DNA from 2 places in the Frankia sp. Hr75.2 genome. Region 1 is predicted to be linked to the other one. Evidence: predicted binding sites of a transcription regulator. Region 1 holds the regulator's gene; the other holds the start of a gene.
The links. Region 1 encodes LexA, which represses DNA repair genes until DNA is damaged. Its sites were predicted from a motif close to CGAACNNNNGTTCG; they were not measured.
Positions count from the first base shown of each region.

Region 2: AC559T_RS05740 (DUF222 domain-containing protein) is a predicted target of LexA. The motif match lies at 2,008-2,021, and genes of this name have one in related genera.

Region 1 is NZ_CASGGV010000303.1:31,819-35,497, reverse strand. It holds gene hflX (GTPase HflX) at 1-891, shown strand, start outside; gene lexA (transcriptional repressor LexA) at 1,007-1,759, opposite strand; gene AC559T_RS25120 (LysM peptidoglycan-binding domain-containing protein) at 2,681-2,926, shown strand; gene nrdR (transcriptional regulator NrdR) at 3,317-3,679, shown strand, end outside.
Region 2 is NZ_CASGGV010000054.1:3,798-7,476, reverse strand. It holds gene AC559T_RS05745 (DUF6986 family protein) at 1-634, opposite strand, end outside; gene AC559T_RS05740 (DUF222 domain-containing protein) at 2,068-2,889, shown strand; gene AC559T_RS05735 (helix-turn-helix transcriptional regulator) at 3,033-3,260, opposite strand; gene AC559T_RS05730 (hypothetical protein) at 3,487-3,679, shown strand, end outside.

The DNA of each region.
Region 1 (3,679 bases):
CTCGCCCAGCTGCAGTACATGCTGCCGAGGCTGCGCGGCTGGGGTGAGTCGATGTCCCGGCAGGCCGCCAGCGGCGGCCGGGCGCCGATCGGTACCCGTGGCCCCGGTGAGACGAAGATCGAGACGGACCGTCGCCGGCTGCGCGCGCGCATCACCAAGCTGCGCCGAGAGCTCACCGGGATGGCCACCGTCCGGGCGACCAAGAGGTCGTCACGCCGCCGCGGTGCCGTTCCCGCCGTCGCGATCGCCGGCTACACCAACGCCGGCAAGTCGTCGCTGCTCAACCGACTGACCGGGGCGGGCGTACTGGTCGAGGACGCGCTGTTCGCGACCCTCGACCCGACGGTGCGCCGGGCCACGCTGCCCGACGGCCGGATCTTCACCCTGGCCGACACGGTCGGCTTCGTGCGCCACCTGCCGCACCAGATCGTCGAGGCGTTCCGCTCGACGCTCGAGGAGGTGGTGGACGCCGACCTCGTCCTGCACGTCGTCGACGGTTCGGCCCCGGACCCGATGGGGCAGATCTCGGCCGTGCGCGAGGTGCTCGCCGAGATCGACGCGGCCGGGGTGCCCGAGCTCATCGTGGTCAACAAGGTGGACGCGGTCGACCCGACCACGCTCGCCGTCCTGCGTCAGGCGGTGCCGGACGCCATCTTCGTCTCGGCGCGGTCCGGGGCGGGGCTGCAGGAGCTGGTGGAGGCGCTCTCGGCGCGGATACCGCACCCGGAGGTCGAGATGTCCCTGCTGGTGCCCTACACCCGGGGCGATCTCGTCTCCCGCATCCACCAGATCGGCGAGGTGCTTCGAGTTGAGCACACCGGCAAGGGCACCGAGGTCGCCGCGCGCGTGCCCGTGGGCCTGGCCGCCGAGCTGGAGCCGTTCCGCGCCTGACGGCCCTGCCTGAACACCAGCCCCGACGGAACACCGCGAGCTGAACACCGCACCGGTCAGACGCCTGACGTCTGACCGGTGCCTGGCCTGCCCGGTGCCGGCCGCGTGCCGGGGATCAGACCCGGCGCATCACCGCCACGATGCGGCCGAGGATGGTCGCGTCCTCGGCCGGGATGTCGGAGAAGGCCGGGTTCTCCGGCGCCAGCCACACCCGGCCGTCGCGCTGCCGGAACCGCTTGACCGTGGCCTCCCCATCGATCATCGCCGCGACGATCTCGCCGTTGTCCGCCACCGGCTGCTGCCGGACGACGACGAAGTCGCCGTCACAGATGGCGGCATTGATCATCGACTGGCCGACCACCTTGAGCAGGAACAGAGTTCCCTCGCCGACGATCTCCTTCGGCAGCGGGTAGACGTCCTCGATCGCCTGCTCGGCGAGGATCGGCCCACCGGCGGCGATCCGCCCCACCAGGGGGACGTAGGTGGGCGTGCCGGCCTCCAGCGCCGTGGTCTCGGCGGGTGCGCCGGCCGCCGCCGCGGCACCCGCGCGGGAACGCCCGCCGGCCTTCGCGCCGCCGATCGGAAGCACCTCCATCGCCCGCGGCCGGTTCGGGTCGCGCCGGAGGAACCCCTTCTCCTGCAGCACCTTGAGCTGGTGTGCCACGCTGCTGGTGCTGGTCAGGCCGACAGCCTCGCCGATCTCCCGGACGCTCGGCGGGTATCCACGCCGCTCCACCGCGGACCGGATGACCTCGAGCACCTTCTTCTGCCGCTGCGTCAGGCCCGAGGCGTCCGCGGGGCTGTCGGGAAAATCCCGGACGTTGCCACGGGTGTCACCTCGGCGGGTACCCCGTTCCTGGCTGGTCATCGCTTACCGCTCTCCTGTCGATGCTTCCGCGCGGCGGATGGTGCCACCGGCGGCTGCCAAGGACCGGGTGGTCGACGGCCCGGCTCCGCCAACACCCACCCGGTCGTTCCAATGCTTTGTCCGATTAGTAACTTTTGATCGGTTCGGCTGATCGGTTTGGCAGGGTCCTTCGTGCTCGGTTCATCTCGCACGATCGTCCACAACTGATCGTCCTTGACGGTAGTCGGCCGGTCGCCGAATCTCAAACGTCTGTTCGAGCGTGTCGGGGGAAGTGTGCGTGGCGGCCGTGTAAGAATCGCTCAGGCGTTCGATCGAACGAGTGTTCGCGCCTGGGAGGTTGGCATGACCGACGGTGGCGGTGCGGCCGGTGGGAATGCGTCAGTTCGGCGGGGTCACCCGGTGTCCCGCAGCTGCGCGCTGCGGCAGGGTGCGCAGGTCGCGACGGGTGCGCGGGGGGCACGCGGCGTGCGTGGAGCCGCGGTGGGCGGAGTCGCCGTCCGTGGCCGCGGGGTGCGGGGGGTGGCGGTGCGCGGCATGGGCCGCGTGCCGGTAGGGCGCCCGGTTCGCTCTCGTGGCGCCCGATGTGGTCTCTCGGGGGCTGCTCCGGCCGCCACGGTGCCGCCCGGTGAGTCCAGGCGGGGCGGTGAGCGGCGATCCGGGGCGTCCGTCATCGAGATGCCCGGCATGTGGTGGCGTGAGGCAGCCGTCGGGCTGGTCGCGGCCGGGTCGGCCGCCGCGGCGCCCGGGCCGCGTCCTGGGCCGAGTGGGCAGTCCCAGCCCCAGCGTCCCCGGCCTCAGCCCCACGCCCGGCCTGAGGCTCGACCTCGACCTCGGGCCGGGTCCCGGTCGCGGGCCGGTGGGCGGGGGAGGTCGGGTGCGCGGCCGCCGCTGCGGCTGACCAGGCGCGGCCGCATCGTCGTGGTGGCGCTGGCGAGCACGCTCCTCGGCCTTGTCTTCTCGTTGGTGCTGGTGACGGCGTCACAGGCGTTCACCGGCGTCCCGGTGAGCTACCGGACGCACGTCGTGCGGTCCGGGGAGACACTCTGGGAGATCGCCCACGAGGCCGCCCCCGAGGCCGACGCCCGCGACACCGTCCGCGGGCTCATGACCCTGAACGGCCTCGACACGGTGACGCTCATGCCCGGTCAGGAGCTCCGGCTCCCCTGACCCGGCTTTCCTGCTGCGGCCCCGACGCCCCGATAGCTCGGCGGCCCGGCATGCCCGGGGCTTTCGGTGCGTCAGGTGTTGCGGCTGCCCCACCGAGGGCACGTCCGGCTGGTGTCACCGCCTGTCGTGGCCCCGGCGCGGGCTGGCGAGAACACACCTGAGGACCACATGCGCCGGAGGGGCCGGTGTCGGATCTGTCGGGGGTGTGCGCTACGGTGGACACAACATCTTGTAGTTGCAGCACCGCAAGTCATCCACAGGTTGTTACACAGGTAATCCACAGGGCCTTGACCGTCTGTCCGCAGGGCCGCCGGTCGAGGTGACGGAACCCAGTCGGACGCACCCCGCGGGCGGCAGTGTCAGCCTGCCCGGGGTGGAGGGGAGCGGACCATGCGGTGCCCTTTCTGCCGGCATCCCGACAGCCGTGTCGTCGACAGCAGGGAGGCCGAGGAAGGCGCCGCGATCCGGCGCCGGCGGTCGTGTCCGGCCTGTGGCCGTCGGTTCACGACCATGGAGGAGGCCTCCTTGCGGGTCCGTAAGCGCAGCGGGGCCACCGAGCCCTTCAGCCGCGCGAAGGTGATCGTGGGAGTGCGCAAGGCGTGCCAGGGCCGCCCCGTCCGGTCGGACGATCTGGCGCTGCTGGCGGAGCGGGTCGAGGAGACGGTGCGTTCCTCGGGCTCCGCGGAGGTGGCCGCCGAGGATGTCGGCCGAGCGATCCTCGGCCCCCTCCGGGAGTTGGACGAGGTGGCCTAC
Region 2 (3,679 bases), on a different contig from region 1:
CGAGCTGCCGTTCCAGCTCGGCGAGGACCTCGCTGAACACGATCACCTGTTCGGGCGCGCTCACCTTCGGCAGGGTCACGACGAGGCCGGGTGGCGGGCCGTCCTCACCACCATCACCGGCGAGGGTGGTGAGGAACAGATCGAGGCTGCGCAGCCCCCGGGCCCGCACGGCGGCGTCCAGCGACTTCGGGCGCAGCCCGTAGGAGGCTGGCAGCGCGCCGGCCGCCGCCGCGGTGCGCAGGGCCTGCGCCGCCTGCACGGCGTCGGCGTCCTCGACCTCGTCCGGGCGGGTCCCGTACCCGTCCTCGAGATCGACCCGCAGATCCTGGATCGGCTCGACGGTCAGCGCCTGCACGACGTGCGCGTACACGGCGGCGGCGATCGCCGGGTCGGAGTCACCCGCGGTCGCCGCGGCCAGGGCATCCGGATCCGGAGCATGGTGGCGCAGCGCCTCCCGGGCGGCTTCGCCCCACTCGAGAACGACGTCCGGGTGCAGCCGGTCGGCAGGCAGATAACAGGTGTGGACGGGCTGGCGGGTGCCCGGATCGCCGGGGAAGCGGGCGGTCAGATCGGCGTCGAGCGGGGCGAGGTCCGCGGTGAGCGCGGCAATGGCGTCGTCGGACAGCGTCGGCACGACTTCAGTGTCAGGCCAGCGACGGGGTGTCGTCCCCATCACGCGTGTCAGAGATGCCGAGCCGAGTCGTCCGCCGATTGCAGGCGGCCCGGCCCACCTGCTCTGGCTTGCAACTGCGTCGTGCCCAGTGGCTCCCGCCGCCAGCGCCGCCGCCGGCGCGTTTGGCACCGATCGGGGGATTCGGCGCACTGCACCGACGGCGGCTGTCTGTGTGGCGGCTCCGTGAACGGCCGATGGATCCCGGCCGGCCGACGGACCGCCGTGCAAGCGGTCATCATGCGTCTGAGCTGCAGCTTTCCGTTCAGGAGCGTACTGCGGAGGGGCCAGGTACCACCAACCGGCCCGGACACAGTCGACTGGTGCGAGTCGACGCTCCCCGACGATCGTGTCGAATCCGTCCGAGAACGTCGGTGGGGCGCTCTCGACGCGCAGCCCCCTCACCTCGCCGGCCCGATCGCCGTCTGTCAGCGCGCCGGAGCGACCGCGGAACGCGTGGGCGACGACGCCCTCCAGGCCGCCCGGACGAAGCGCGCCGAGGGCGTCCAGGTTCGTCAGGCTCGCCGTACACGGAGACCAAGCTGAATGAGTCATGATCCGGTTGCCCGCAATGGACTCCGTGCCGTCGCGGAACGGGGAGACCTCGGGATCGTCGGTCACCGTGGCCCGCGCCTTGAATCCGACGATCACGGTCCGGCCACCACGAGGAGCCTCGAGCAGTTGATCACTGGGACGCCCCTGTGGACGGCGTGGTCGGCGCGGCCGGGCCCCCACCTGTGCCTCCTGAGGCCCTCGCGGCGTTCGTGCTCGGGGGCACGCTCACGATCACGAGTCGAATGGGTGTGGGCCCGACTGCCCCCGGGACCCGCCACCGCGATCCGGTCGTAGACGCAGATCACATTGGCGGGACCGTTCTGGCTGCTAGCAGGGCCTACGACTCGGCTGCCGATCAACGCGGCTACGTGCATCATGATTCCTGGTTCTCTCTCATGAGCCTCTGGTGCACGTGGTGACAGTGGGCTTAGCTCAATATCGATATCAGTGCCATCTTTTGTTGAGTCATTCGCGTCCCAACCTTGACGGTGTGAGACCGATTCGCTAACGGTTTATGTCTATTTGGTGCACTCGTTGATAAGTGGTTAACGGTGTCGTGGTCGTGCGTCGACGCTCGGCTGCCGATGCTCGTGCGGCTGCAATCTCTTGTGTGTATCGATGGGACCGATCGTGGAAGGGGTGAGTCGGCTGTTCCGTGTCGCGGTCACTTTACCTCTTCTCGTGCTTGATGTGTCGAGGAGTGTGAGTGCCTGGGTGAATGTGAACTTAGTGTGGTCTCGTCTGGTTCGCGCTTGTCGGGGTGGCGCACACACCTTTATGGTCGAACGTGTGTTCGATTCGATTGTGGGATGGGTGTCTGCGCCATGAATACCGCGCGGAGTGTGAAGGTTGACGACAGCGGTTCCGGCCCGGTCGACTCCTCGGAGCAGGAGGGGGTGTTCGAGGGGCGGGTGCGTGTGCTGCTGGGTCAGATCGGTGCGGCGGTCCGGTCGATAGCGGCGAGCCACGCGGACCTGCTGGCGCTGTTGGCGCAGTTCGCGGACCTACGGCCCCCGGCGGCCGGTCGGGAGGTTCTGTTTGACGAGTTCGCTCCGGAGGATGTCGCGGCGGTGCTGGGGCTGTCCCCGCAGGCCGCGGCGAGCCAGATGCTGTTCGCGTGCACGGTGGCGCGCCGGCTACCCCACGCGGTGGAGGCGTTGAAGGCCGGGGTGCTGGATCTGCAGCGGCTGCGCTCGTTGGAGAACGCGGTCCGCCCGCTCAACGACCCGCTCGTCGCGCAGGTCGAAGCACGCGTGCTGGCCGGCGGCGCCCGACCCACCCGCGGAGCGTTCACCGACGCGTGCCGCCGTGCCGTACACCGGCTGGACCCGGCCGGCGCGGCCGAACGCGCGCGGGCGCGGAAAAAGGAACGGCGGGTGTGGGTGTCACCGGGCGAGGACGGGACGAGTTGCCTGTCCGCGGTGCTGCCCGCCGACGAGGCGACCGCCTGCTACCAGCGGGTCGATCAGATCACCCAGGGGATCGCCGCGCACCGGACGGCCGAGGACACCCGCAGCCGTGACCAGATCCGCGCGGACGTCCTCGTCGACCTCCTGTGCGGGCGGACCGAACACGCGGTGCCACTGCCGTGCGAGGTGCAGGTCGTGGTCCCGGTGACGGTCCTGCTGGGCCTGGCGGAGGATCCCGGGGAGATCCCCGGCTAGTGGAGGCTGACCAAACTGCACATATGATGTACATCACGTGCTTGGTGGCACTTGGGTACGCAAATAGAACATCGATGTGACGTCCGACCTGCATAGATGCACTCGCTTGCTGTTGCAAGCGGGTTTTTTCGTGTTTGCGGGGTCTAGCTGTCGGTGTTGGGTTGGCGTGCGTTGAGGCTGCGTCCGCGTCCGGGTCTGCTTGCCATCCATGCGTTGTAGGTCGACAGGCGCCACCTGGGGCGATCGGGCGTGGGCTCTTCGTCGGGCGGGGGCATGCGTCCCTCAGCCCGGTAGCGACGCAAGGTGCTCGGCTGGACTCCGGCTAGTTCGGCTAGCTGGCTGTAGCTGAGCAACGGGTCGTCGTCGGTCACGCCGTGATCGTACGATCCTCCAAAATGATGGAGCGCTGCGTTGTATCATTGAGGTAGGCGGTCCTGGCGGGGTGGTGGCACACCCACACCAGGACCTTGATCACAACCTGCGTAAACAGGAGAGTGACCCGTGCCCAGTATTCCGCCTGGTTCTGGTGGTTGGCGTAACCCGTATGAGGGGCGTCCGTTCGTCGCTGTAGAGCCGCGTCCGGATGGCCGTTATGAGGTGACGATCGCGGCGGGTGCGATGCTGCGGGACCTCGTCGACGTAACCGCGACCTTGCCGCGGGTCATCTACACCGATCATCGGCCGGTTGTGCCGGGTGGGACTGACGTGAGGTTGATCTTCCGGTCGATGCACGGCGACTCGTCGATGTCCAGCGGCGGCTGGGTGCCTCCGTCCGGGTCGTGGGGGTCCG